Regions from separate parts of the Bacillus sp. AFS053548 genome, predicted to be linked through region 2. Evidence: a T-box and tRNA genes for the amino acid it is inferred to sense, from the RefSeq annotation. Region 2 holds a T-box; the other holds one or more tRNA genes.
What was found. A T-box is a leader RNA that pairs with one kind of tRNA and senses whether it is charged. The one in region 2 lies ahead of lysS (lysine--tRNA ligase), so its partner is inferred to be a tRNA-Lys.
Positions count from the first base shown of each region.

Region 1: it has a tRNA-Lys gene. The T-box ahead of lysS (lysine--tRNA ligase) is inferred to sense a tRNA for this amino acid. The anticodon was not compared.

Region 1 is NZ_NUHI01000005.1:372,269-388,201, forward strand. It holds gene CN946_RS03530 (HAMP domain-containing sensor histidine kinase) at 84-2,165, opposite strand; gene CN946_RS03535 (response regulator transcription factor) at 2,140-2,826, opposite strand; gene CN946_RS03540 (DNA/RNA non-specific endonuclease) at 3,564-5,051, shown strand; gene rlmH (23S rRNA (pseudouridine(1915)-N(3))-methyltransferase RlmH) at 5,171-5,650, opposite strand; gene CN946_RS03550 (CxxH/CxxC protein) at 5,710-5,901, opposite strand; gene CN946_RS03555 (MBL fold metallo-hydrolase) at 6,107-6,901, opposite strand; gene CN946_RS03560 (two-component system regulatory protein YycI) at 6,904-7,701, opposite strand; gene CN946_RS03565 (YycH family regulatory protein) at 7,688-9,043, opposite strand; gene walK (cell wall metabolism sensor histidine kinase WalK) at 9,040-10,875, opposite strand; gene yycF (response regulator YycF) at 10,875-11,579, opposite strand; tRNA gene CN946_RS03580 (tRNA-Phe) at 11,918-11,990, opposite strand; tRNA gene CN946_RS03585 (tRNA-Asp) at 11,997-12,072, opposite strand; tRNA gene CN946_RS03590 (tRNA-Glu) at 12,096-12,167, opposite strand; tRNA gene CN946_RS03595 (tRNA-Lys) at 12,187-12,259, opposite strand; gene CN946_RS03600 (adenylosuccinate synthase) at 12,398-13,687, opposite strand; gene dnaB (replicative DNA helicase) at 13,963-15,321, opposite strand; gene rplI (50S ribosomal protein L9) at 15,349-15,792, opposite strand; gene CN946_RS03615 (DHH family phosphoesterase) at 15,789-15,933, opposite strand, start outside.
Region 2 is NZ_NUHI01000032.1:28,931-44,863, forward strand. It holds gene CN946_RS17165 (serine hydrolase domain-containing protein) at 1-695, shown strand, start outside; gene CN946_RS17170 (rhomboid family intramembrane serine protease) at 932-1,549, shown strand; gene CN946_RS17175 (hypothetical protein) at 1,640-2,149, opposite strand; gene CN946_RS23550 (hypothetical protein) at 2,299-2,451, shown strand; gene lysS (lysine--tRNA ligase) at 2,516-4,084, opposite strand; T-box leader at 4,164-4,427, opposite strand; gene CN946_RS17185 (DUF6944 family repetitive protein) at 4,535-5,203, shown strand; gene CN946_RS17190 (DegV family protein) at 5,381-6,244, shown strand; gene CN946_RS17195 (DUF3243 domain-containing protein) at 6,401-6,649, shown strand; gene CN946_RS17200 (MDR family MFS transporter) at 7,013-8,488, shown strand; gene CN946_RS17205 (SH3 domain-containing protein) at 8,704-9,612, shown strand; gene CN946_RS17210 (IDEAL domain-containing protein) at 9,988-10,323, opposite strand; gene CN946_RS17215 (RrF2 family transcriptional regulator) at 10,452-10,865, opposite strand; gene spxA (transcriptional regulator SpxA) at 10,943-11,338, opposite strand; gene CN946_RS17225 (GNAT family N-acetyltransferase) at 11,689-12,243, shown strand; gene CN946_RS17230 (DMT family transporter) at 12,258-13,169, shown strand; gene CN946_RS17235 (MarR family winged helix-turn-helix transcriptional regulator) at 13,384-13,896, shown strand; gene CN946_RS17240 (MMPL family transporter) at 13,918-15,933, shown strand, end outside.

The sequences.
Region 1 (15,933 bases), on a different contig from region 2:
TGACTTGTGATTTACCTTCTTGCCTCATTAAATAAAAAAGCACCCCAATTTGAACAGGAGTGCTAGATCTGAATTATGTTAGATTAAGAAATTAAACTATTATGTTTAGGTATTCGAATCATTGCCTTAAATAAATCACCGTCAACTTGAATTGCAAACTGTCCTTTTTGAATTTCAATTAGACTTTTCGCTATTGAAAGACCTAAACCGCTACCTTGGCTATTTCTCGATTCATCACCTCTTTTGAATCGTTCCATTAGTTCATCAGCTGATATATTTAATTCATAAGCAGAAATGTTTTTGAATGTAAGAAGTATATCATTACCCATATCTTCTATATCTATATATACCCTCGATCCTCTAAGTGCATATTTAAATATATTTGATAATAAATTCTCCACGGACCTCCATAATAGTTTTCCATCCGCTGCAACATAAAGTTTATCTTGAGGATGGTTTATTTTAAATGCTAAATCTAAAGCCTCAATTTTTGAATTTACTTCTCCTAAGCCCTGAGTTAGTAGTGATAAAATATCTATACGTTCTAGATGAACAGGCATCGTACCGCTAGATGCTTTTGCCGCTTCAAATAAATCATCAGTTAATAGCTTTAATCTTTGCGATTTTTGATCCAAAACTTCTACATATTCTTGTATTTTAATAGGGTCCTTTTCCTTTTTCAATAAATCGACATACGTAATAATCGAAGTCAGTGGTGTTCTAATATCATGTGATACATTAGTGATAAGCTCAGTTTTCATCCTCTCACTCTTTAGTTCACGATTAACAGCTGTTTTCAAACCATCTGTTATGCTATTTATATTATTAGAAAGACTTGCAAATTCACCTTTTCCATCTACCTCTATACGATGGTGGAAATCTCCTACTTTAATTTGCTCGACCCCATCTTTAATCGCATTGAACTTTTTTACTTGCTTATACGCAAACCATGCCGCAAAGCCGATCGTGATTGGGAATATAAAAAATGTTACCGCAATTGCGATTGGATAGCCAACTACAAGTAATACCGTTTTAACGCCAGTACTACCACTATTATAGACATTTTTAATAAAAGTAAATAACTTACTTAATAAAAGATAGATTAATGTATGTTTTAACAGTGTTCTATTTTTAATATGCTTTATGATTGATAAGATCAGCGTTAGTGCCACAATAAAAAATGGAATCGAAAGGAAGAATACTAACATACTTAAAACATCAATTGTTAGCGTGTCCACTAATGCTACCCAAGAAGCGGTGAGAGCCATTAATAATAGAACATTTAAGTCATTAAATAATTTATCTATTATATTTAATTGTAGTTCTCGGTCATTGAATGATTTTCTACCAATAATAAGTGCTAAGTATACTAAAGACAGTAATAATCCGATAGAAGAACCTATAAACAGAATGAATGCATTCGTTGCAATTGACTTACTTTCTTTCCATTCTTTTATTTTTTGATTCAAAGTATCTTGCTTGAATGCCATAGAAACTTCCATGTTCTTTGCATTTAACTGATCTAAATTTTCGGTAATCCAGTCAAATCTTTTATTCTTTTCAATCGTTGATGGATAAATTTCTCTTTTATAATCTTTATAAATGATATAGGAAGGGTTCTCTTTGAACTGACCTTTTAGCGTGTTATTTGTAAATTCATTAACACCGTCATTGGCATAATATAATAGATCTTTATTTCCAGCTACTATTTGCATTAACCCTTGATATGTTTTAAGATCATCCGTTATCATCTGATTCTTTGCTTGATTAATTTCATTTGCATAAGCTTCTTTAAAATTTTTAAAATTTTCTTCTTCGCTTAAGTTTTGATTGTATATTTTTGAACGTGCCATAAAATCAGGATATAAAGATGCTTCAATTGTTCTCTTATCCTCTGTGCTAATTGCGCCACCCTTTGAAATATTCTCTTCACTTTTATACTCACTTACTAATTGAGTCAGGCTACTTAAAATAGGCTCAACTTCTAACATATAGGATTTACTAAGAAAGTAATTATCTTCAAAGACTATTCCAAAATCATCATCAGTTAAAGCAGACACATTTGCAATCGATTTAAGTATGCCTGAAAAAAATAAAACAACTAGCGTAAATACAATTATTTTTGTAGTTAACGAATGACTATATTTTCTCGACCTTATATCCAACTCCCCACACCACCTTCAAGTATTTCGGTTCTTTAGGATTTATCTCGATCTTCTCTCTAATTTTTCGAATATGGACAGATACTGTATTTTCCGGATTAAAAGCCGTTTCGTTCCATACTCTTTCATAAATTTCTTCAATTGAAAATACCCTACCTGCATTTTCAGTCAAGAGCTTTACAATCTTATACTGAACTGGAGTAAGATGAACAACTTCCCCATCAACTGTAATGATTTTGCTTTCATCATCGACTACAAGCCCTCCACTACGATATAAACTGTTCTTCGTTTCAAGACTGCCTAAGCTTGTATATCTCCGCAGTTGTGATTTAACTCGTGCTATGAGCTCTAAAGGATTGAATGGCTTTGTTATGTAATCATCTGCTCCTAAATTTAGGCCTAAAATTTTATCAGAATCCTCGGATTTTGCAGACAGCATAATGACAGGAACACCATAATTTTCTCTAATCTTCATCGTAGTCCGAATTCCATCTAATTTAGGCATCATAATATCCATAATAATGAGATGGATTTCTTCGTTTTCGATAGTCGCTAGTGCTTCTACTCCGTTATAGGCTTTGAAGATGCTATATCCTTCATTTTCTAGATAAATACAAATTGCCTCAACAATAGACTGATCATCATCACAAACTAATATGTTCATGTATCTCTCTCCTATTTACCTTTTTCAAAATTGTATCACCTCTTTATTTTTCATGTTAAGAGAATGATAACAGTAAAATCTTAAAATCCATTCAACGTAAATCTTAAGATTTTCTTAGGATTATTAAAAATACAGATTTGGACTTCTTTTATAATGTTGCCCGCTCGTAATTATTAACAATATAGCTTTCAGTTTTCTAAAGGGGGGTTCTTTGAATCAATTATTTAAAAATAACTCTTTAATGTACTTAATAAAAGGTAGGTAATTATTTACAAATATTTTAAATTTTTCTGAAAAAAATTATGATATTGTGGAATTAGGCAATAAAAAAGCAATACATATTAAAGCCTTTCATAGTTTTTTATGTGAATACAAAAAAGTTGCCAATCTGCCTTTGGGCCAAAGTTGAATTCACGGAAAATACTATTAGGAGGTGATTAAACCTTTTTTAAGAACTATCTGTATACAAACAATCTACTTGCTTTAGATTAAGTAATAGTTTTTTTGCCCTAATAAACATATTTTTTTCTTGTACAAATTATCATTTCAGCCCATTTTCTTTATAACCCAAGGGTCCAGGGCACCACGAGAATCCACAACCAGAACACCTTCTTTAGGACACCTTTTATTTTATTTCCCCCCAAGCATATACGATGAATGGATCAAGTTCTTATTCTTGGGTTGTTTCAATTACACTATCAATATTTTTTCAATACTTAGTAGGAGGTTTTTATTTTATGTTAGAAAGTCGATCGGTACAAAATACTATGTTATCTAAAAAAATTAAGAAAAATCTAAAAAGAAAGACAGCCTACCTCGTTTGTTCTAGTTTAGTTTTTTTTAGTAGTGCATTAGGAAACTTATTTACGAAACCTGCACAGGCTGCTGTTGGAACTCATGTTGTAATCAGCGAAGTTTATGGTGGTGGTGGTAATAGTGGTACTTCCTACAAAAATGATTATATTGAACTTTATAATCCTACAGACTCAAGTATTAGCTTATCTGGATGGTCTGTCCAATATGCTTCTTCAACTGGTACATTCAGCAGCATTACAAATTTGACAGGTAGTATTGGATCACATCAGTATTATTTAATTAAAGAAGCAAGTGGTGGTGGCGGAACTGTTGATCTACCGACTGCAGATGTTACAGGTACTATAAATTTAAGTGCAAGCAGCGGAAAAGTTGCACTAGCAAAAGTAACTACAGCGGTATCAGGTTCGACAAATTCTAATGTGGTGGATTTTGTTGGATTCGGCTCTGCAAATGATTCAGAATCTACACCAGTAGGTACTATATCTGCCACGACAAGTGTAGAACGTAAAGACAACAATGGTGGAACTTTCCAAGGCCAAGGGAATGGTTGGGACACGAATAATAATGCTAATGACTTTGTGATTACGAGCAGTCTAATTCCTCAAAATTCGTCTTCTACAGCGGAACCTTCAACAGAAACACAAACGGGCACTGATAATGATCATATCGGATTGGGAAATCCAAGTGGTGCTACAAATTATATATCTAATTCTAATAATTATTTGATGGTTAAACCTCAGTACGATTTATCTTACAACAATAGCAAACACGAGCCTAACTGGGTTAGTTGGCACGTAGGTTCATCTGACCTTGGAAGTGCGGCTCGTCAGGATGACTTCCGTGCTGATACTACATTGCCATCAGGGTGGTATCAAGTTACTGCTAGTGAATTTTCAGGAAGCGGATTTGACCGAGGTCACATGTGTCCATCTGCTGACCGTACATCTACTGTTGCTAATAATTCAGCAACTTTTCTAATGAGCAATATGATTCCTCAAGCTCCAAATAACAACGAAATTACTTGGGCTAATTTAGAGGAGTATAGTCGTTCACTTGTATCAGCTGGAAACGAATTATATGTAATATCTGGAGGCTATGGATCCGGGGGCACTGGGTCTAATGGATATAAGACTACTGTTGGGAATGGGGTTGTCGTACCAGCGAAAACATGGAAAGTGATCGTTGTATTACCTAATGGGAATAATGATTTAAGTCGAGTTACAGCTTCTACGAGGGTAATAGCTGTAGTGCTACCAAATGATCAAACAACTTCTAGTCACCCTTGGAGCTACTATAGGGTAAGTGTAGATTCAATTGAGTCTATGACTGGTTATGACTTCCTATCCTTGGTGCCGGCTAACGTTCAAAGTACCGTAGAAGCTAGTGTTGACAATGGTCCTACAAATTAAGTCCAGGGGAGATTTTCTTCACTTATGATGGAAATTTAAACTAAAAACACAGAAAAGGGAATGTGATCCAAAAAACTTTTGGTAGCACTTTCCCTTTTCTATTTTAAAATAAACTATCTCTATTTATGATATGGTTCATTCCTATTAATTCTAAATGAACGATAGATTTGCTCAACTAAAACCAACTTCATTAACTGATGTGGAAAAGTCATTTTTGAAAATGACAATGTATCATCCGCTCTTTTCATCACAGCATCACTTAGACCTAATGACCCGCCAATCACAAATGCAACTTTGCTGTTTCCATATGTGGCAAGTTGATCTATTTTTTTTGCTAGTGATTCAGACGTATGTTCCTTCCCTTTAATTGCTAATGCAATTACATAAGCATCTTCTGCTATTTTACTTAAAATTCTTTCGCCTTCTTTTTCTTTTACGATTAGCACGTCTGCATCGCTTAAATTCTCTGGTGCCTTTTCATCTGGGACTTCGATTATATCCATTTTTGCATAACTAGATAATCGTTTTATGTATTCATCAATCCCCATCTTTAGATACTTCTCTTTTAACTTTCCAACACTGATAATTGAGATATTCACATTATATCCTCACTTTACGAACAAGTTATACACAAAAGTTATCCACATACCCACAATTTCTATCCACATTTAGTGGGGGAATCTATGTTCGATACAATATATATGGCATCATTTTGACAATATTCACAGGTTGTGGATATATTATGCGATTTTTCGACTTTATTCAACAGGGGTGTTTCACTATACTTATCCACAAAATCGTCAAGAGCCCATTCTATATGCTCATCACAGCTTAAAATTATTTTTTCCACTTATACACAGCTCCTTTTTTTAGCACATAAAGAAAACTCGTCGATTGACGAGCCTTTTAGGCGAAGTCAGAGGCGTAGTTGCACTTATACTTAATTCCTAAAATTGGCGACTACGTCGAGTACCACTCCCTGCTTCCCAGTTTATATTTTTTAACGTAAAAAAAAGAGGAGAAAGTAAACTCTCCCCTTAAGTATGCGCTTTGTTTTATACATACACTATATCTGTTGGTTTTTGAGGGTCCGTATCATGAATTTCAAATTGCATCCCAACTTCAAATCCTTTTCCCTCTAATGTTTGAGTAACAGACATTCTGGCAAGCTCTTTCATATTATTATCTTGGCTTAAATGTGCAAGATAAATACGTTTTGTTTTATCTCCAATTACATCTGACATTGCTAGTGCAGCATCCTCATTTGAAACGTGACCAACATCGCTTAAAATACGGCGTTTAATGCTCCATGGATATCTACCCATGCGTAACATTTCGACATCATGGTTACTTTCAAAAATATACATATCTGCGTTAGAAATGATTCCCTTCATTCGGTCACTTACATAGCCTGTATCCGTAATTGTAACAAATTTTTTCTCATTATGATGAAATACGTAAAACATTGGTTCAGCAGCATCATGTGATACACCAAATGATTCAACTTCAATATCCCCAAACTGAATCGTCGTTTCCATGTTAAAAATGAACTTTTGCTCTGTTGGAATTTCTCCAATTAAATGGTTCATTGCTTTCCATGTTTTTTCATTCGCGTAAATTGGGATTTGATATCTTCTGGCAAGAACTCCAAGCCCTTTAATATGATCACTATGCTCATGCGTGACTAGAATGCCGGAAACTTCTTTTATATCCCTGTTGATTTCTTTAAATAAAGACTCCATCGCTTTACCACTTAGTCCTGTATCAACTAAAAGCTTAGTTTTCTCCGTCCCAACGTATAACGCATTTCCGGTACTTCCACTTGCAAGTACACTAAAATGCAGACTCATCGCTATTCACTCCATTGTTCTTTATCGATCTTAATTATTTGTCCCTCAATAGCATTAACAAAGTAATCCTGCTGTTCATTGACAACTATATGCCACGCTGGTGCGATGAATTTAACTCCATTCGATAACGGGATTACTGTATAATAGCCAAAATCAACTTTTGTAATTCGATCACTCGGTTTTAATTCATCTTTCACAAATAAATTTTCAATGGCTTTAATTGCCGGTAAAGCTTCTTGCACATTCTTTTTATCGATCATTTCTTTTAAGTTTTCTAAATATCTTTGGCGATACCCGTATATCTCATTTTTATCGTTATACTTTATTTCAACTACTGAGCTTTCGATATTATAAATTAAGCGATCTTTATAGGTTTGACAGAAGTATATAGTTTTTGACGTTGGATCTATTTGACAATAATGATAGTTACCACCATTCCAAACATACTCCTTCACAAAATTTTCTAAGAAGAGTATTTTATTTGTCTCTGCAATTGGAACTGGTTTTTTCAATTGACTTTGTAATACATCTTTGTAGATTTGTATATTCTGTCCTTTTCTATCAGCAAAAGTTTTCTTCGAGAAATCCTTACTATTTCCTGATATATAAGATTCCTTTAAAGAATTTTTAGGTAATGTCACATATGTGATATCATTTTCCTTTAATTGCTCCTCAATACTCGATTCCGCCATCGTATCAAACTGATCGCTACTTCGCTTTTGATAATATTGAATCGCTAAAAATAAATCTAATACTAAGAAAGTTAAAATAAATATTGTTTTGATCCTACTCCAATCCAACAATATTCACCCCAGTTCTACTTAGCAAATCTTGATCAATCTTCTTATATGTGTCATCGTAATTTATAATCCAAACAGGTTTTAACTGGATTGCTCTATTATAGTACGGCTGATTGATTGTTGATTTATCTTCATCAAATATCGTCTCGTACCCTAAGCTAATATCCTTAATAAGGGATTTATTAATAGATTTATTATTAGATATGATCTCCATAATTTGAGGACCGGCCATTAATTCCATTTCACTTTCCTTCTTGTCCACCTGGATTCTAGTAAATTTATACAATGGACGTTTAAAGGTTTCTATATCATCTACTCCCCAGCCCGTCGTAATTGTTGAATTATTATACACAGGTAAATTATTTACAAAAAGTCTAAATGAAACTTCATTATTTTCAGGTTTAACACCAGATAATATATATCCATCAGTCCAGCCACCATGAGCATTAATAAAATCAACACTTCTTTGGACTAATAAATTAGGACTTTGGTTATTATTATTTTCAGGTGTTGTCGGGTTAACAAATGCAATCGAACGGTTTAATGGTGAAACTGACATTAATCTAGTACCGTCTGTGAATGTATCTCCTGAATCAGTACTTTCTCTTCGGACATTTGATGGATCACTAAATATTGCATCTTTTAATTTATCAACATCTATATCCGTTGTAAGAAACTCCATCGTTGTTAATTTGATTGGTTTTTTAGGTAAATAAATTATTTTACCTGAATCTAACTTATATCTTAAGCTTTCAGTAAAGCTTTCGTAATTGTCTCTTATCTTTTCAACTGAAGCAATAATTGAAGAGTTATCAAAGGTTGCTCCATAGAGAATATTTTGTGCTTCATTTGAAAAATAGATCCTTGCTGAAGAATCCTGTTTAGTAGATAAATTGATGATTATTCGGTCAAATAAAACATTTTGTAGTCGTTTTGCATCTAGATTAAGAACTTTACCTAATGTCTCTACTGGTACTACAGTCGGAAAAATAATTTCTAATTTATTTTTTCCTTTTGTAATTGATTGGTAGGCAACTTCAGACGTTTTATTTGTCAGATTTTCAAAATTTGTGATTTCGGATTTCTGCAATGATCTATAAATCGGTGATATATTACTCTGTTTAGTTGTTTCATAATTTTTATTTGATTCATGAACAACTAATAAATTCGGAATTACTATGTCCTTAAAGTCTCTTTTTGCACCAATCGAAACTTTTTGGACATAGTCTTGATTTTGAAGTACATCGTATGTTGGTTGATATGACCATAAGCTATATGAAAGTACTAAGCTTACTATAACAAGAGTAGTTAATATAACTGATTTTATATGTTCTCTTCTCATTCCCACTCATCCTCTTGGTCATCAGCCACCGGAAGTGTGAAATAGACTGTTGTACCCTTTCCTTCTTCACTTTTAGCCCATATATGACCATCGTGCGCGTAAATCATTTCTTTTGCCAAAGCAAGCCCTAGGCCGGTTCCCCCAACTTGTCTCGATCTAGCTTTATCTACTCGATAGAAACGATCAAATATTTTTGATAGATTTTCTTTTGGAATTCCCATACCTTGGTCAGTAATACTAACTAATATTTGATCTCTAGATTCCTTAATACGATAAGTTACAGTCCCACCTTCTGGTGAATACTTTAATGCATTTGAAATAATATTATCTAACACTTGTGTAATTTTATCTTCATCTATAAATACAAATCTCGTCTTACTTATAAACTCACGTTTGAACGATACTTCTTGAGACTTGCTCATTTCATGTCGATCGATTATACGATTAAACAACTCTGTAAAGTTAACCCAATCTTTCATTAAACGATATTCGGTACTATCTAACTTAGATAATTGTAATAAGTCATTTACTAGCCTAATCATTCGTTCAGTTTCATCTTGAGTTACTTGTAAAAACTTAGGAGCAATTTCTTTATTCTCCCAAGCTCCATCTGATAATGCTTCTAGATAGCTTCTCATCGTTGTTAACGGCGTTCTTAATTCATGTGACACATTGGAAACAAAATCTCTACGTTCTTGCTCTATTTTTTCCTGTTCAGTTACATCATAGAGTACGGCGATCAGACCATTAACTTTACCAGACTCTTTTTGTATAGTTGAAAAGCTAGCTCGTATAATCATTGGTCTCTTATTATCACTATAATCTAACATAATTGAATCTGGCTCATCGTATAAATCATCTAAAGTATTGATCTTTTCGATTCCCAATACCTCTAAGATCGATTTATTTAATACTGTTTCACGTGAAACATTAAGCATCGTTTCAGCTGGATCGTTTAAAAGAATAATTTTCCCTCTACGGTCAGTTGCAATAACCCCATCTGACATATGCTCTAGTACTGATTGAAGCTTTCTTCTTTCTCCATCCGTTGAAGCTCTGGCTTGCTGTAAATTACGTGATAGATTATTAAATGATATCGTTAATTCACCAATCTCATCTTCACTATAGGCCTTTAATTTGCGAGAGAAATTTCCTTTCGCCATTTCTTGGGCCTGTCTTCTAATTTCAGAGATTGGCTTCGTAATTGCTTTAGCCAATAATATTCCTAAAATGGATGTAATCGCGACTGCTATAAGTGTACCAGTTGAAAAAATACGGTTAATTAATTCCATTCTTTCATAAGTGCTTTCCATAGAAGCACTTGTGTAAATGGCTGAAACAATTTCGTCACCTTCCATTACTGGGGTAACAATCGTTTTCATTCGATGACCATTTTTAGGATCAATTAACACTTTCTCAGTTCTAGTACCTACTAAAAGTGCTCTTTTTACTAAAATATCAGTAGTCCTTTTACCAACAATAGATCGATTACTAGAATCTGAAGTAGCAATGACTTCACTATTTTGGTTAATAACTCTTACGTCTGATATTCCAATATTCTTTCCGAAGTCAGAAACTATTTTTTGAATATTAGCTTTTACTTCTGGATCGTCTAGAGTTTTCTTTTTTTCATACTCTATTTTTATATTGTAAGCCAATAGCTTAGCACGTTCGTTTATCGCAACTGTAAAACTGTTTACAAGTTGCTTTTCAAGCTCTCTTGAAAAATAAACGCTAATAATTTGCATAGCCACCAAGATTAGTAAAATATAAACAAGTACAAATTTAAATACAATTGATTTAAATAAACCAACTTTATTATAAGCTGCCATTAATCTTGCTCCGGATCACGGAGGTAATATCCTACTCCTCTTCTTGTTACAATGAAAAGTGGATAACTTGGATTGTCCTCAATTTTCTCACGAAGTCTTCGGATTGTTACATCGACAGTTCGTACATCTCCAAAGTAATCATAACCCCAAACAGTTTGAAGTAAATGTTCTCTCGTCATAACCTGTCCGATATGCTTCGCTAAATAATATAGTAATTCAAATTCGCGGTGAGTTAATTCGATCTTCTCGCCACGTTTTGTTACGATATAAGCGTTTGGATTGATAACAAGCGAGCCAATAATAACTTCCACTGACTCTTCTTTTTCAGATGTAGTTCCTGTTTGGTGTCTACGTAAATTTGCTTTTACTCTGGCAAGTAACTCACGTGTACTAAATGGTTTTGTTACGTAGTCATCTGCTCCCATTTCTAAACCTAGTACTTTATCTAATTCTGAGTCTTTTGCTGTAATCATAATGATTGGCATTTCATGGTTCTTTCTTATTTCTCTACAAACTTCTAAACCATCTCTAATTGGTAACATAATATCTAATAAAACTAGATCAGGAAGAAACTCATCTACTTTTTGTAATGCTTCCTCTCCATCATACGCACAAACAATTTCAAAGCCTTCTTTTTCTAAATTAAACTTCAATATATCAGCAATTGGTTTTTCATCATCGACTATTAATATTTTTTTATTCATTCCCCGCACTCCTTTTCTAGTCAGTTTTTGCTACCGTCAATTCTATACATATCTTTTGCATTTTAATATAAAATTAGGCAACAAATAAACTTATCATAGCAATTTCGTTTTGTGGACTATCAATCTAAATATAATACGACTACGCTCTTACGTGTTATTCTTTTTGTATATAAACACTAGATTTTTGAAAAAAACCTCTAGCTTGTTGCTAGAGGTCTACTCCACTTACTTCTATTTTAAATTAAGTAAGTTTTTTTGTAAAATCGAACTGTTATATTCTATTTTCTATAAGGTTGATATAAAATAAAAAACTACTGTATATACAGTAGTTTTTATGATGGCTCGGGACGGAATCGAACCGCCGACACGAGGATTTTCAGTCCTCTGCTCTACCGACTGAGCTACCGAGCCATTATATGGCGGTCCCGACCGGGATCGAACCGGCGATCTCCTGCGTGACAGGCAGGCATGTTAACCGCTACACCACGGGACCAAGATAATTTTATTAAAAAAGGATGACCCGTACGGGACTCGAACCCGTGTTACCGCCGTGAAAGGGCGGTGTCTTAACCGCTTGACCAACGGGCCACATTAATTTAAGAAAAGATGAGCCATGAAGGATTCGAACCTTCGACCCTCTGATTAAAAGTCAGATGCTCTACCTACTGAGCTAATGGCTCACAATGATTAACTTCATAAACTATTTACTAGTTATGACGACAAGATTTATCTTATCATACTTTCTAATAGTTTTGCAATAGTTTTTTTAAAAAAATAATAAAAGCCCCTAAATTTTTATTTAAGGGCTTTTTATTATATTAAGCTCCGTAAACGTTACGTACGATATTCGTTTGGTTACGGTCTGGACCAACTGAGAATACAGATAATGGAATACCTACTAATTGAGACACACGTTCTACATAATGTCTTGCATTAACTGGCAGTTCATTAAGAGTTTTTACTCCTGTAATATCTTCTGTCCAACCTGGAAGTTCTTCATAAACTGGCTCACATTCTGCAAGTTGTTTTAAGCTAGCAGGGAACTCAGAAATTGTTTCTCCACGGAATTTATAAGCAACGCAAATTTTAACAGTCTCTAGACCTGTTAATACGTCAATTGAGTTAAGTGATAAATCAGTAATACCACTAACACGACGAGCGTGGCGAACTACTACACTATCAAACCAACCTACACGTCTTGGTCTTCCAGTAGTTGTACCGTACTCACGACCTACTTCACGAATTGTATTTCCAATTTCGTCGAAAAGCTCAGTTGGGAATGCACCTTCACCAACACGAGTAGTGTAAGCTTTACATACACCAACAACATGATTAATTTTTGTTGGACCAACACCAGATCCGATTGTTACTCCACCTGCAACTGGGTTAGAAGAAGTAACGAATGGGTATGTACCTTGGTCGATATCTAGCATTACGCCTTGTGCGCCTTCAAATAATACGCGCTTTCCACCATCAATTGCATCATTTAATACAACAGAAGTATCACACACATATTTTTTAATTTGTTGTCCGAACTCATAATATTCTTCAAAAATCTCTTCGATATTTAATGAATTTGAATCATACATTTTTTCAAATAAATTATTTTTCTCTTCAAGATTACGTTTTAATTTTTCGTAAAACTCTTCTTTATCTAAAAGGTCTGCCATACGGATTCCCACACGAGCAGCTTTGTCCATATAAGCTGGTCCAATACCTTTTTTAGTAGTACCAATTTTATTATCACCTTTACGCTCTTCTTCTAGCTCATCTTGTTTTAAATGATAAGGTAAGATAACATGAGCACGGTTACTAATACGTAAGTTGTCAGTTGAAACACCTTTATCATGTAGGTATGCTAGCTCTTGAACTAAAGCTTTAGGATCTACAACCATACCATTTCCAATAACACAAATTTTATCTGAGAAGAAAATACCTGATGGAATTAAATGAAGTTTGTACTTTTCACCATTAAATACGATTGTATGACCTGCATTATTACCACCTTGATATCTAGCAACTACTTCTGCCTGTTGTGATAAAAAGTCAGTAATTTTTCCTTTTCCTTCGTCTCCCCATTGAGAACCAACTACTACTACTGATGACAATGTACTGCACCTCCGATTAAAATACGCTATTTCCGAACTAAAACCAAAACTAGTATACCAAACTTACGGGATTTGTCAATAAATCTCATTGAATAATTCTGTTCTAAGTTTTATTTGTTCGTAAATACAAACTAAAGAATTTGATAAAAATAGTTTGCCCTAACAAAAAAAAATAATCACATAGATTCACTATGTGATTATTTTTTAGATGGCATCCCAAGTAATAGCAATCAGACAATTGAACATATTTGTGACTGTCTGTTTCCAAACTATTTTTAGGCACCTGGTGCTTGCTCATCAAACCTTCGTTCTAAGTTTACGAACTTGTTATATTCTTTTACGAATGCCAATGAAACAGTACCTACTGGACCATTCCTTTGTTTAGCAATAATGATTTCAATAATATTTTTATTCTCTGATTCTTTATCATAGTAATCGTCTCGGTATAAGAACGCAACAATATCCGCATCTTGCTCAATACTTCCTGATTCACGGATATCAGACATCATTGGACGTTTATCCTGTCTTGACTCAACGCTTCGTGATAGCTGAGATAAGGCTATTAGAGGTACTTTTAATTCCCTTGCCAGTCCTTTAAGAGATCGTGAAATTTCAGATACTTCTTGTTGACGATTTTCTCCACTTTTGCCGTTACCTTGAATAAGCTGCAGATAATCAATTAGGATCATTCCTAAGCCATGCTCTTGCTTCAGCCTTCTACACTTAGCACGTATGTCATTTACTCTAATACCAGGTGTGTCATCGATATATATGCCTGTACCAGCTAGGCTACTAGCAGCCATCGTAAGCTTATTCCAGTCCTCTTGTTCAAGATTACCTGTACGCAATGCCTGTGCGTTAATATTTCCTTCCGCACATAGCATACGCATGACAAGCTGATCTGATCCCATCTCAAGACTGAAAATTGCTACGTTTTCATCCGTTTTAGTAGCTACGTTCTGTGCGATATTCAATGCAAAAGCCGTTTTACCTACTGAAGGACGAGCGGCTACTATAATTAAGTCATTCGGCTGAAATCCCGCTGTCATTCGATCTAAATCGGTAAACCCTGTCGGTACACCTGTGATTTCGCCGCGTTGATTAAATAGGGTCTCAATTTTACTAAATGTAGTAAATACTACATCTTTGATACTTTGAAAACCAGAAACGTTTGTGCGCTGAGCTACTTTTAAAATACTTTTTTCAGCCTCGTTTAATACAACATCTACTGGAGTATCTGGCGCATAGCTTTCAGTTACAATATTTGTCGCGGTTCTAATTAATCTTCTTAAAGTAGATTTTTCTTCAACGCTCTTTGCATAGTATTCAACGTTAGATGCCGTTGGTACTGAAGCCAGTAAATCATTTAAGTATGATACTCCTCCTACTTCTTCTAACACTCCTTGATTAGCTAGTTCAGAAGTAAGCGTGATAACATCTAGAGGCTCATTCCTTGAAGCAATCTTTAGCATCGCTTCAAATATTTTTTGATGGGCAGCTCGATAAAAGTCATCTGGTAAAAGCCGTTCTGAAGTTGATATTAGCGCCTCTGAGTCTAACAGTATGGCCCCTAATACTGCCTGTTCAGCTTCTATATTCTGTGGTGGAGTACGATCATTTAGCAAATCACTCATTTCTAGTCCTCCAGATGCTTGTTTTTCTTATTGTTCTTTAACGTGTACTTTTAAAGTTGCACTTACTTCAGGATGTAATTTTACTTTAATATTTGTTACACCTAGTGCTCTAATCGCATCATTCATTTCGAATTTACGCTTATCTAGTTTAATACCATGCACTTTATTAAGCTCATCTGCAATTTGCTTGCTTGTGATTGATCCGAATAGACGGCCTCCCTCACCTGACTTAGCTTTTAGTTCTACTGTTAAAGTTTCAATTGTTTCTTTTAGCTTTTTACAATTTTCCAATTCGATTTGTGCATCTTTTAATTCTTTATTTTTTTTCGCTTCAAGAGTTTTCATATTACCTGCGGTAGCTTCAATAGCATCTCCGTTTTTGATTAAGAAACTTGCATAGCCATCTGCGATATTTTTAGTTTCTCCTTTTTTACCTTTTCCTTTTACATCTTTTAAGAAAATTACTTTCATTTGTTTGTTCTCCCTTCAATATATTCATCGATTATTCTCAATAAATGTTGTTCAACTTCTCTGATTGAAGAAGATTCAATTTGTGCAGCAGCATTTGTTAAGTGACCGCCACCACCAAGCTCTTCCATTATTAATTGAACA
Region 2 (15,933 bases):
CAAATATTGAAACGAAAAAACGAGAAATTACGCTCGAACATTTGCTCACAATGACACCTGGATATGATTGGCAAGAGTGGGGAGAATGGGGTGGGCGTCCATTTCCAATGATTAATAGTGAAGACTGGATCCAATATGTACTTGAAAAAGAAATGGTTAATCATCCAGGTGAAAAAATGGTTTATGACTCTGGAGCATCTCAAGTACTAAGTGCAATTATTCAGATGGTAACGAATGAAAAACTATCTACTTTTGCAAAACGAATGTTATTTGATCCGTTAGGAATAAAAGAGTTTATTTGGCACGAGGATTCAAAAGGAATTAATATTGGAGGATTTGGCTTAAGTTTAACGACAGATGATCTACTAAAGCTTGGGATATTAATGCTGCAAAAAGGAAAATGGAATAATAAACAGATTATTTCAAGTGAGTGGATTGAAAAATCAACAAAAGCGAAGTTCCATACATATCCGCACGTTGGTTCATATGCCTATCATTGGTGGGTGCTTGAAAATAATGAGTTAAAGGATCTTGATTCAACGATTTATTTTGCCATGGGTTATGGAGGCCAATGTATCATTATTTCACCAAAAAATCAATTTGTGGCTGTTTTTACAAGTGCAAAATATATTAATACTGATACCCCATTAAAAATCATACAAAAATACTATCCTTTAATATTAACAAATGAATAGGTCTGAATATGAGAGTAAAGATGGATACATAGACTAAGAATTAATAATCAATAATGATGGCTACTCTTTCATTTAATCTTTTTAAAATACCCTTTATCATGTAATTCCTATTCCTGTCTTTAAATTTTGTATGATTTTTTTATTTGAGAATAGGAATTTACAGAAAAATGTCGAATTAAGTAATTAGAAAATATAAATAACAACTTGATAATAGCTCCAAGAAGGGATGAAGATTGATGTTTTTGGTGACAGAAGACTTCAAAACGTTTATTAGGAAATATCCAATCACAACAATTATGGTTGGTTTATGTACTATATTAGCGATTATTACGACATTTTTAGGTGGTTATACAATCGAAAATATCATCAATTTAGGTGGATATGAGCATGAATTAGTAAAACAAGGTGAAGTATGGAGACTTTTTACGTATGCATTTATGCATGGGAGCTACGCTCATTTTTTTATGAATATGACCTTTATGATTATTTTAGGTAGACCATTAGAAAGAGCGTTAGGTTCAGTTAAATTTTTATTATTTTATTTATTATCGGTTATTCTTACAGGACTTATTATTAATTTTAACTATTCGCCTAATACAGTTGAGACAGGGGCATCCGGTGTAGGCTACGCTTTTTTAGGAATGTATTTATTTATTACCTTATTTAGAAAAAAGATGCTCTTTTCAGATGATCGTAAGTTTGTCATTACATTTTTAGGGATTGGATTACTATCTTCATTAATTATCCCATCGACTAGTTTAACTGGTCACTTAGCTGGTATGATTATCGGTTTTATAATAACTCCTTTATTATTAAAAAAGAGTGCAAGGTTTCAAAACTCTGTTAATGTTTAGAATACATATATGAGAATATGTTTTAACAATATATAATATTTTCAAAACAAACCTAGTTCAGAATGGACTAGGTTTGTTTTCGTTTGATTTTTAAAAATCATAAAGATCTATAATCCTGTCAGCTGTTTGACGGTTTCTACATAATTTGTAGAGATCATTAAAAAAACGTTCAACTTCATTAGAATTACTCGGGATTGGTATTTCTACTTGAAGTGAACCAAATACTTGTTTGAAATATGCTTTTCGTTCAGCGTTTTTACCGTCACGTTTCAATGGATTATACTTCCAAACTAAAGAAAAATGTCCATTTTGCTCACGAATTTCTCTTATTTCTGCAGCGGTTGTAGATTTATTTTCAACATATATGACTAAATAAAAATTTTCATTTCGATGCCAGTCGATTAATAGTAAATAATAACTTTCTTCTTCGAATTTACTTAAATGAAAGGCTGAAACAATCAGCTTACCGTTTGTCCATTGTTGAAAATTTTGTAATGTATTTAAAGTTGTTGGTATTTCTTCAATATTAAATAAAGAATTATTTGAAACCATCCAATTTTTAATATGATTTGAAATACTGATTGCAAATTCTTTTTTCATCTTATACCTCTAACTTAATTAAGTATTTTTCAATATCATATCATCAAAATCAGCCTAATAAAATTCTTCCTTGTAATAATCTACCATCTATAAGTTAAAGTCCAAATACTCATATTATTAATGATGATTTAACTAAGGAGGATTTTATAATGGCAAGAGGTAAAAGCTTTAATCATAAGAAAAAAGGTCATGAACCAACTCATCCAAAAGGATCACTAGTTGCTCCCGAAGATCGTAAACATGAAGATCGAGAAGAAGATTATATTGTGACAGAAGAAGCATTTAAAAATCGTATTCAATAAAAATTAATAAAAATGGGACTCATTTTGTATAAAGCTGAGTCCATTTTTATTTTAGCTACCTATATTAACTTTCGTTGAAGTTTAATAAATTAATTAGCTGATTTCTATGCACTGCTTGAAATAACAATGGAATAGGTGGCCCACTTGTTCTATTTAAAACAAGCTGATAGATCATTGTGAAAAAATTATTTTGATTTGCTTTCATTATTTTTTTATCGTCATGATAACAAATCGAATATAATTCTTTCATTAATTCAGTTTGATCTTGGGGCTCGTTATTTAATAAATAGTCACATAAATTGTTCAACCAAAATTGCTGTTCTTCAGTTAAAGAGTGATAAAATTCAAAAGCTCGTTTTTCGTTTATCGTTATATTTTTTTGTGGATTGTATTTTTTTATCCAATATTCAGCCATATGACTAATTTTCTCTATTTCAATGGATGAGTAAAGTTCTCCATGATTAACAAATATGTCTTTTAATAGATCTACATTGTAATTTACAAGAGGCAGAATACTAGCAACATGATTAAACTTTGGATATTTTTTATCAATTTTGCCGATATGTGCAAATTCTACCGATTGGCAAATATCTAAATCGTGTAAAGATTGATCGATAAAATTTGATTGATACCGTTCAAATTCTGAATAGTTTTTAATCACATCTTCATCTAGACCAATATTAAATGCTGCGGTTGGTTTATATTTAGCAAACATAAAGAGAATCACTTCTGGTAAATAGATTTGTAATAACTCGGTTGGGGTTATTAAATTACCAGAGGAACTGGACATTTTTTGATTTTGACCTTTTATTCCAATAAACTCATAAGGTGTATAATGAGGTGCATCATAGTCAAATATGGCTTTAGCAATTTCTTTTGAAACATTGTAACTACCTGTTTCAGAAGAATGATCTCTTCCACCTGGTTCAAATACAACGTCTTCTTTCATCCATCTCATAGCCCAATCAATTTTCCAGTTTAATTTAATATTGTTTGTAACTTCTACAGATAATTGATTTGAAAATCCACAACGACATGTATAATTTAACATTTTGCTTTCCCTATTATAATGAGTAATTGAAGGATCATCTTTCTCGCAATTTTCACAGTATAGCGTAATAGGGTAAAAATTATTACGTTCACGTTCATTTGGAACACTAGTTTTGAACTTCATTAAAATATCATAAATTTCTTTTCTTTTTTCGATAGCATGTATAATTTCTTCATTGTATCTTCCAGATTTGTATTCATTACTTTGATAAATAAACTCAACCTCAATTCCTAGTTCAGATAAGGAATTTTCAAATTCCTTTTCGAAGTGTTCAGCGAATGTTGAGTGACAACCAAATGGGTCTGGGATATTTGAATAAGCTTTACCTATAAAATGATAAAAAGTTGGATCAATATTATTCGGGACCTTCCTAAAACGATCAAAATCATCCCAAGAAAAGATAAATCTTGTTTTCTTACCTAAATTATTTAAAGCTTTCACAACAAAATAAGTGGTTATGATCTCACGAAAATTTCCAATGTGGACTGACCCGGATGGGCTAATGCCAGATGCACATACATAAGTTTCTTTATTTGGATATTTTTCAATTAATTCATTTGCGATTTTATATGCCCAATGCATGTTTTCACCTCGAAATTATTTGTTTTTTTTAACCTTCTAATTGCAAATAAAAAAACTCCCACCCCCAAGATTTAATCATCTTGAGGACGAGAGTTTGTTAACTTCGTGGTACCACCCCAGTTTATTGATATGTTACCATACCAACCTTATTTAGGTACGGCACGAATGCTTATACCCTATCTCTATAACGGGAGAACCCGTCGTACCATCCCTAAAGTGAACTTTAGTTCTATAAGAAGCTCCAAGTCTTTTTTCATAAAGTTTATTATTACTCCTTTTTCAGCACACAGGAGCTCTCTGTAAATAATTTTAGCTTTACTACTTTTCTCTTCATAGCCTTTAAATTTCGAAATATTAATTGTTATTATATTAATCAAAACAATATTAATTGTCAATTAAATTTAAAGTTGAATAAACTGATTTAAATACTATTTGAATGGAGGTGCCAAAGTGAGGGATTTAGTTGATGATTTACCCCTAATTGGTGCGTATTTTTTATTATTTGGTACATCAACGGCTGCAGTTGGTATTTCAAGTACAAAAATCGTAAGCGAAAACTTTGGTAGAAGTTTATTCGCTAAAGGTAATGCGATTGAAGCTTTTGGAAACACCATTCAAGCAATTGGAAGAGAAAAATTATATGAGAGAGCAATAAAAGAAAATGAAAATGAAATAGAAAAAGAATTTGAATTAACAATGATGATTGGTGCTTGGATTCAAGCAGCCGGAAATGCTACAAATACATTTGCAACAAATTTAGAAATTGAAGGAATGGAAAGAGAAGGTTTTAGATTAAACGCACTAGGAGGTATTATTCAATCAATTGGTGCTCAAATTGAAACAACTGGAGCATTGATGGAGGGGACGCAACTAGATAAAATTGAGGCTTATGGCAATCAATTAATCGGTTTAGGAGCTTTAATTGACGGTATTGCTAATGCGGCGTTACTACGTGATAAGATTATTTTAGGTCATGATTTATTACTTGTTGGTAGCTGGGTACAAGTGTTCGGATCCATTTTAATTATTTATGCACTGCGCCAAAAAAGAAGTGAAGATGAAAAAAATCAATTAGAATATCGATATGGCTATTATCCAAATAAACAGTTTGAATGGTAAATTTAAAATTTTTTGTGAAGAATATGAAAAAAAGAAGGTATATATTAGTTAATAGCAAATATTAATATTAAAATTATATTAAAACATTTCATTTTTCTGTAAAAGCATTTTGTGAGAGAATAGAATTTATGAGTTTAAATAGAATAAACCAATTTTTTGAAACAGAGGTATGATTAGATGAATTTAAAAATTATTACGGATAGTGCGGCTGATTTACCAAAAGAGATCATTGAACAATATAATATTGATGTCATTCCACTACGAGTTTATTCAGAAGATGAAAAAGAATATTTTGATGGTTTAACATTGGATTCAAAGACTTTATTTAATGAAATGCGTAATGGAAAAGTATTTAAAACGTCTCTGCCGTCGTATGAGTATATTTATAATACCTTCGTTAAATATGCAAAAGAAGATACATCATGTATCTATATTGCGTTTTCTTCTGAACTTTCAGGTACATATCAATCAGCAGTAATGGTAAAAAATGAGTTTGACGAGGAGTTTCCTGATTTTGATCTAGAGATATTTGATACAAAAAGTGCATCAATCGGACAAGGGCTAATAGCTGTTAATGCTGCAAAGCTTGCGTTGAACGGAGCTACAAAAGAAGAGGTTGTTAAGAATATAAAACAAAGTATACAACATATAGAACATATCTTTACAGTTGATGATCTTCAATATTTGGTGCGTGGAGGTCGCTTGAGTAAAATGGCTGGTTTTGTCGGCAATTTATTAAATATTAAACCAATCTTACACGTTGAAGATGGAAAGTTAATTCCACTTGAAAAAATTAGAGGTTCAAAAAAATTGATAAAAAGAATCCTTGAAATTATGGAATCTCGAGGAACAAATTTATCAACTCAATTAATTGGTATTTCTCACGGTGACGATTTAGAAAAAGCAATTGATATTAAAAATGCGATGGCAGAGACATTTGGATGTAAGGAATTTGTTATTAATTCAATTGGGTCTGCTATAGGTGCTCATGCAGGGCCTGGTACCTTAGCGATATTTTTTATGAACGAAAATAAAAAATAATATGAGTAAAAGAGCTAATTTTGCAAAATGATTAGCTCTTTTTTATTTTAATTTTCTGACAATATTACCCGGATAATAATTCATACATAATTACTTCAAAAAAGGTAAATAGTATTTATGTAATCTTCAACAACTATTATTATGAGGTGAAAAACGATGTCAATTTTAGATAACTGGGATCAATGGAAAGATTTTTTAGGTGATCGTTTAGATGCAACAGGTGACAAAGGTGTTGGTGAAGGTGCTATTTCTGAAATGGCATATCGCTTAGGAAATTATTTAGCAAATGAAGTTGAACCAAAAAATGCAGAAGAACAAATTTTAAAAGACCTTTGGGAAGTTGCAGATGAACAAGAGCAACATACAATTGCTCATCTAATGATGAAGTATGTTAAAAATAAATAATTAAAATAATGTGATTAAAAAATAGCCTAAGTGAATAGAATCATAAGGGCTATTTTTTATTTGTTTTATTTTTAAACTTTCTGTTTGAAGTAATAAGGTAGTCTTACAAAAAATCAATAGAAATAATTAAAAATTAAACTTGAAATGGACATATAATTAACATATACTGTACTTATTATGAGTACTGTTTTCGGATCAAGGACAATTACTATTTACATTTTAATTGTTTTTTTGTATGATAGACTTTCTGTTCAAATTTCGCTTTTATCATAAAATGTTTTTTGCACTAATAAATAGAATGGAAAATTTGAACGAGTTTCAATACAGCTTAACAAAAATAGATAGAAGAAATGGGGATAATATATGAATAATCAGCAAAACTCGGCTGACACGCCGTTTAGCGTAAAAACGATTATCGGTCCAATGATGGCAGTAATCGTAGGTATGATCATGGTTATTTTAGATAGTACGGTAGTAAACGTAGCATTACCTGGAATTACCGAATATTTTAAATCTGATTTAACAAAAATGCAGTGGACGATTACAGGATATACATTGGCATTATCAGCGGTTATACCACTTGCAGGCTGGATGTCTGATCGTTTTGGAGCAAAGAAAATTTTCTTATTAACGATTTTGTTTTTTACAATCGGATCAGTTCTTTGTTCTGTAGCACAAACACCTGAACAGTTAATTTTATTCCGAGTAATACAAGGAATAGGTGGAGGAATGGTTGCGCCAATCGGTATGGCAATTATCTTTAGATTAGCTCCTCCAGAAAAAATCGGATCAATCATGGGGATGCTTGGAATTCCAATGTTACTTGCACCTGCATTAGGTCCAGTTATCTCAGGATGGTTCGTAGAGTATTCTACTTGGCATTGGATTTTCTTAATTAATTTACCAATTGGTATTATTGCTATGATAGTTGGTGCTAAATTTTTACCTAATTTTGAATCAAAATCAGTACCTGCTTTAGATGGATTAGGTATAATCATTGCTCCAATCGCTTTTTCAATGTTAGCTTACGGAGTTAGTCAAAGTTCAACTAGTTGGACTTCAAAAGGAACATTAACAGGTTTAATCGTAGGTGGAGTTGCATTATTACTTTTCATCTTTGTTGAGCTTCGCCTAAAACAACCTTTACTTGAGTTACGTGTATTTAAATCGTCTGATTTTGTTAGAAGTATTTTAATTACATGGATTATGCAAATTGCTTTATTTGGTTCTTTCCTAATTGTTCCATTATTTTTACAAACAGTTAAACAATATGGGGCATTTGAAACGGGCTTAATTATGTTACCTCAAGCATTAGCATCGGCTTTAATGATGCCAATTGGTGGTAAAATGTATGATAAAGTTGGTGCTAGACCGATGGCGTTAGTTGGTTTAACAATTATCACATCTGCACTATTCATTTTCTCTAAGATTTCAGTTGACTCTTCTAATACATTTATTATGTTAACACTTGCTATGATGGGTGCTGGAATGGGATTATCAATGATGCCGATTAATACACACGTATTACAATCTGCACCAAGACATTTAGTAAGTCGTGTAACGCCTTTAACTGCAGCTGCACAGCAAGTAATGGTATCATTTGCAGTAGCAGGTATGGCTGGATTTTTAACTTCGAGTACTAAGGATTATATGGCAAAAACAACGAATCCATTAAATGCAATGATTTCAGCATTTGGTGATACTTTCTTACTAGCAGCAGGGATCGCATTAGTAGGAGCGTTGTTAGCGATCATTTTGCGAAAACCAAAAGTGCAAGATGTAGATGCGTCAAAAGCAGATCTTGATGAATCAAAATCTTCAATGATGGTCGGGCATTAATAAATAAAAAAGAAGCCAAATTTAAAATTGGCTTCTTTTTTTGTCATTATTGATTATAATTTAAATAGTATCGAAAAAATTTTAACAATTTCTACAATTTTTAGAGAAATGTTATAAAACTAATTGAATTGTAATAAAAATGTCCTTATTATGTAAGGTTAGTTATGTATAATAAAGGCTCAAATATAGATTTACTTTACAATGGAGCTGATTTAATGATTAAAAGTATTTGCAAAACAACTTTGGCACTATCAATTTTAACTGGAGGTTTATTCTATGGAAATACTACTCCGAGTTCTATTAAGACCGTGGAAGCTGCGACGATAAGTGGTACAGTAACTGCATCAGTTTTAAATGTAAGAAGCGGTCCTAGTACGAGTTATAAAGTAATTGGGACACTTAAAAAGGGTGCGAAAGTTACGATAACAAGCACAAGTGGTTCTTGGTATAAAATAAAAAGTGGAACAAAAACTGGATGGGTTTCAAGTAAATATATTAAAAAAGCTCCAACAACAGTTTCTGCCACGACCGTAAATAAAATGAAAACTTTAGGTACTTCAAAACAATTAATCATTGTGTCAGCAGAAAATGAAAGTACAAGAAATGTTTTAATTGAAACATTTGAAAAAAACGGTACTAGTTGGAAAAAATTACATACATATTCAGGTGTGATCGGTAAAAACGGCATGATTAGTAGTAAGCATGAGGGTGATTATGAAACACCTGAAGGGAAATATACAATTTCAACAGCATTTGGTAGATATTCAAATCCAGGAACGAAAATGACATACCGTAAAATTACTTCAAATGATGTATTTGTAGACGATTCAAATAGTAAATTATATAATACTTGGCAATTGGCATCAGAAAATAACGGTAGATGGAAAACTGCCGAAAAAATGAATATTTCTCAATATGATTATGGATTTGTTATTAACTACAATACTGCGAGAACCCCAGGAAAAGGTAGTGCAATCTTTTTTCACGTAGCTGGATCTTCAGGATATACTGCAGGCTGCACAGCTACACCTAAAACAAATGTAGTATCCATTTTAAAATGGTTAGATCCTGCAAAAAAACCACTAATTATTCAAACACCATTGAATAAATTAACTCAATATTAATATGATTTGAAACTGGTCAATGATTTGATCAGTTTTTTTATGTTTCAAACTTTCTAACTCGCTGGATTTATGATGATTAATTTCAATATGAACGTCTTGTTTATCCTTCGGGTGGAGAGGAAGTTCAATTTTCTCAAGAAGAGAAGGGGGATACTGGTTATAAAGTAGGAATCTTTCTCTTTTGAAAAACTAGGTTTATTGAATGAAAAGTATCGAATTACTAGTGTAGTTGTAAATAAAAAAGGTGTTAGTCTCTAATATATGAAAGGCTGTCTAATTGGAAGGTCTATAATATAATTCAAGGCTTTGTTAAACTAAAATGATGATTTTTAAACAAAAAAAAGGCTGTCTAAATAGACAACCTTTAATAAAGCTTTATTTTACGCTATTAACAAGTTGCTTCATGGAGTTTAACTGAGAAGATAGCTCATTAAACCAATCCTCATCCCCCGTTGAGAGGGCCACGTCAATTAGAAAGCGAATCTGTTCCTTGTTTGTCACTTTCGAATCAGGCATTTTCATAACGTTTTTATTTAGCATGTGAATGGTTTTCCCAACAGTCGTTTTGTTATCTGAAGTTATTACATTTACCTTTACTATTTCATCATGAATTTTAAATGATTCAACATAACCTATAACTAATTCACCACCCATTGATATACCTTTAACCCAGTCACCTGTTTTTAAAATAGTATCATTATTCAAGTTCATTTTTTCCACCTTCTTATTTAGATTTATAAGTTAAAAAATTTGTGATTATTACAGTTCTTAGATCAAACTGTAATTTTTTTTTTTACATTTCGATTAAAAGAAGGCTTAGCCTTCACTGTTTTAGCTGCTCAATTCTCACATTTGATATGATCGACAATGTCCTTAATATTGTATTGCTTTAAAAATTCCCCAAGATGTTTTTCTGCACCTAAGAAAATAGTAAAAAGAACATTTTGCATATTTGCCCCAACAACACACTTTTCATTTGATTCAGGGCACTTAGGCTGCAGTGCCCCCTCAGAGGTGATTATATAAATGTCCCATAGATTAACTTCATTTAAATCTAAGGCAAAAATAAATCCACCACCAGATCCTTCCTTCGATTTTATAAATCCATGCTTTTTTAACAAACTAAGCACTTTACGAATACGAACTGGATGGACACAGGCACTCTCTGATATTGCATCACTAGTAGACATCCGATCCGGCTGCAGCGCAAGATAAGTTAAACTATGAATGGCAAGAGTGAAATCACTATTCATGGTCTGCCTCCTAAAATCGTTAATTTTTTTATATATTTCTTTATTATATTTAGTTCTGTAATACAATTTGTTTATTATTAATTAGCTACTTTTTGTGATTTAATGTATGAGAATGTTCGTAGCTTACGAGGAAGAAAACTACGAATTTCTTCTTCATTATAACCAACCTGTAATCTTTTTTCGTCTAGGATAATTGGCAGGCGCAACATTTTGGGATTATTTATGATTAATTTATATAATTCATTAAGTGGGAGCGATTCAATATTAATATTTAATTCCTGAAACGTTTTTGATTTTTTCGATATAATCTCTTCAGTACCAGTTTCTGTCATGCGAAGAATAGATTTAATTTCATCAAGTGTAAGAGATTCATTCATAATATTTTTCACGCTATAATCAATATCATGTTTCTCTAGCCAAGCTTTTGCTTTACGACAAGATGTACAACTTGATGTTACATATAGATGCACCATTCTTTTACTCACTCCTTATATTTAAAATGTAATAAAAAAAATTACAGTTGAGAGAAAAAACGATTAAAAATGCATGATCTAATTAATCAAATTAGGTTGACTACCAAACTCAATTTAAATGAGTATACTGTAATTTTATTATTTACAGTTAAAAGTGTCAACTATAATTTTAGAGTTTAAATGATCGGTTTTGTTTTATAATTGTACCAAATACCAAAAAGAAATATACAATAAAATATAAGAAAATTCTGAATAAACTATCAAAATGCAAAAAATTATGTTTATTTTGAAATTTCTAAGTATAATAGAATGTACAATTACGATAAAAAGTGAATTTTTAGAGGTGGAATATGAGCAAACTAGAATTTTTTGAAATAGAGACTAGTCGATTAAAACTTAGAAGATTTAAAGATGAAGATGTTAGCAACTTTTATAAATATCGTTCAAATCCAGATGTGGCGATTTATCAAGGTTGGGAGAATTATACATACGAACAAGCAATTAATTTTATAGAAAAACAAAAATCAGCTGAAATGAATTTACCTGATTCATGGGTTCAAGTAGCGATTGAAAATAAAATGAATGGTCAACTAATAGGGGATATTGGCGTACATACTTTATTAGATCCTGCAAATCAAGTTGAGGTCGGCTTTACATTAGAGCCATTGTATCAAAATAAGGGATATGCTTTTGAAGCATTACATAGAATAGTTGATTACTTATTCAATGAATTAAACAAAGAAAAAATAAACGCAATCGCTGATGAGCAAAATTCATCTTCAATTAAATTATTAAGGAAGTTAGGATTTCAACAGATAAAAATAATAGAAAATTCTTATTTTAAAAACCAATATGTAACCGAAATTATGTTTGAACTTTCGAAAAATGATTGGAATAATAAGTAAAGGAAGAATTTTAAATGAATTTCTTTAAAGGAGCATTGTGTTTATCATTGGCCGCTAGTATTTGGGGGATGACCTATGTAGTTAGTAAAGTAGTATTAGACAGTATTTCTCCATGGTTATTACTTGAAATGAGATTTCTTTTAGCATTACTAACTTTAGGAATCATCAGTTTCTTCCAAAAAAGCTGGAAAATTAGTAAGAAAGATTTATTTCCAATCGCGCTAATTGCATTAGTAGGCTATACGGGCTCAATTGGTTTTCAATTTATCGGTACGAAGCTTTCAGGAGCAGCCATGGGATCTTTAATTACTTCAGCATCACCGGCGTTAATTTCATTATTTGCATTTTTAATTTTAAAAGAAAAGATTAATAGCCGTAAGATTGTATCTGTAATTTTAGCTACAATTGGAGTAATTGTTGTAATTGGATTACCAAAAGGTGGTTCAAATTTAGGAGCTTATTTCGGAAATCTCATATTAGTAGGTGCTGCAATAACATGGGCATTGTATACAGTTCTAAGTAAAGTTCAGACGAATAAATACTCATCATTAACCGTAACAACTTGGGCAACAGTATTTGGTGTAATTTTTACATTACCATTAACGATTATAGAACAAAGTAATAACATAACTGACTTGCCATCAAATAGTTGGATTTGGATGGGAGTTATATTTTTAGGCACGATTTCTACAGCAGGAGCGTTTTATCTTTGGAACAAAGGATTTGAATATATCGATACTTCCACAGGATCATTATTTTTCTTTTTACAACCATTAATTGGTACGATATTTGGTTATTTTTTATTAAATGAAGAAATTAATCCTTCATTTTTCATAGGAAGTATTCTAATTGTTGTAGCTGTGTATTTATCGATTAAAGAACCGAAGCAAAAGACAACGTACCAATATAAATCAAAAAAAGCATAATTCACATAAAAGTGGTTGAATAATCAACTGCTTTTTTTATTGGATATTTTTCCTAAATAGTTGAATTTTAACAATAGGAGTAACTAATTTTTAGGGAATTTACATTTATGTTTATTTAAATTGACAAATGCAGTTAAGACAAATATTATAAATCTTGTACGATACATCGTATAAGATGTATCGTACAGGAAGTATTGTGTGTTGGAGGGATTAAATGGTAGAACGTGCTGAATTTATAAGTGAATCAATCGATTTTTTACAACGATTTTTAATGAAAAGTCTTCAAAAACATTCAGAAGAACATGGCGTAACAATTCCACAAGCAAGAGTTATTGGTGAAGTATATGCACATAAAACAATGAGCATAAAACAACTTTCTAAAAATTTAAAAATGACGCAAAGTACTGTTTCAGATATCGTTGAGCGTCTTACTACAAAGGGGCTTTTGTTGAAAACACCTAACCCTAAAGATAAACGATTCGTAGAAATTTCATTACCAGAAAATATTTCGGATGAAATAAATGGTAGTATTACTGAAATTGCAAATAAATCATTAAATAGTGCGTTAACTTTTTTGGATTCACATGAACAGGAGATTGTAGAACAAGGAATGAGATTATTAGTAACAGCTGTAAAGAAGAAGATGGAGACAGATGGAATGGATAATTATGAATTCTTTGATGTATTGTATTTTCTTGATAAGGAAAAAGAAAAAAAAGAGAGATAAATGAATGAAGGAGAGGACCGTGTGAACAAAATCATAAAGGGTCGTTGGATCATTTTTTCAATTTGGTTAATTGCAACAGTATTGTTAACAGTTCTACAACCTGACATAAATGCAATTCTGCGGAATAAGGGGCAGGAAGGAGCGAATAGTGATTCACCTTCTGTTATGGCAGATCATATCCTCAAAAAAATGGATACTGCAAAAGGAACGAATAATCTGATTGTTTTTTATGATAAAAATAAAATTTCAAATGACGAAATGGAAAAAATTGGTGACGCTGTTAAAGGAATCCATGATAGCAGTAAAGAACTTAGAATTTCGGAAATCATTGATCCTTTTAGTATTCCAAATGCAAAAAGTTCATTAGTATCAAAAGACGGCACCACACTAATGGTGAGTTATAAGTTAGATAAAAACGGAAGAGAAATAGATGATATAAAAAAAGAATTAGATAATAAACTAAGTAAAGTACCAGTTAAATATTATCTAAGTGGTGAAGATTTTATCAACAATGATTATCTAAAAGCTTCACAAGCTGGAGTTGAAAAAAGTGCTGCATTGACAGTGATTTTTATTTTAGTAGTACTTGTTCTTGCGTTTAGATCGATTGTTACACCGTTTGTTTCATTAATTGCTGTTGCATTCTCTTATCTATGTTCAATGGGGATAGCTGCTCAATTAATCGATAAAGCTGGATTTCCAATTACAAGTCTTACACAAATGCTACTAATACTGATTCTTTTTGGTATTGGAACAGATTACAACATACTCCTTTTTAATCGTTTTAAAGAGGAACTTTCACTTGGTCATTCAGTTGATGAATCAATCGTAAACACTTATAAAACGGCTGGTAAAACAATTGCCTATAGTATTTTAACTGTGTTTATTGCGTTCCTTGCACTTGTATTTGCAGAATCACCAATATATAAATCAGGTGTTGTAGTTGTTATAGGTGTATGCATATTATTACTAGAAATATTAACGTTAACACCGTTTATTATGAAAGTTTTAGGGAAAAAGCTTTTCTGGCCATCTAAAAATGTAGGTGGACACAAAGAAAACAAGTTTTTTGGTAATTCATCTGCATTTGCAATAAAGAAACCAATTATAACAATTGTTATCATATTATTGATTTTATCTCCGATGGTATATTTCCATCAAGAAAAGCTAAACTTTGATACAATTGGAGAACTTGGAAATAAATATCCTTCATCAAAAGGATTTAATATCGTTTCAGATCATTTTGGTAAAGGTCAGGCAATGCCTGCAACAGTCGTAATTGAAAACGACAAAGCGCTTGATAATAATCAATCACTTGCAGTAATTGATAATGTTACTGAAAGACTTAAGAAGATAAAGGCTGTTAAGCAAGTATCTTCAGTTACACAACCTGAAAGCAAACAAATTGATAGTTTTTATGTTGATAGCCAAATGGGTACAGTGACTGATGGTATTTCAAAAACAAAAGATGGAGTTAACGAAATACATGACGGATTAAGTTTGGCCCAAGATAAACTAGGGTCAGCGGATTTTTCAAAGGTTAACCAAATGGTAGATGGTACAACGGAACTACAAAATGGTGTGACAGCATTAAGTGGTGGGTTAAAACAAATTCAAGCAGGGATTGGCAATGGTTCTGGTAATTCTCAATCAATCTCTAGTGGTATAGCAACGATCGAAATGAATTTAAGAAAAATGAGTAGTGGTGTATCATTATTGGCAAAAAATTATGAGAAAATGCAATCTGGTTATAAAGAATTGGGAACTCATTACCAAGAATCAGCACAAGCACTGCTTGGTCTAAAAGGCGCAATTTCTCAAATGCAATCAATGGTGACAGCACTAGGCAGTAGTTATTCAAATTCAAAAGATGATGTAAATTACCAATCATTAAAGCAAACAATTGATCAAACAGTTGTTTCATTAAATCAAATTACTCCAGAAGGAATCAAAGCTTTAAATGATAATTATAATGCTGTAACTGCAGGTTTTGCTACTGCAAACAGTAATCTTTCTAGTATGAGTAATGGATTAACT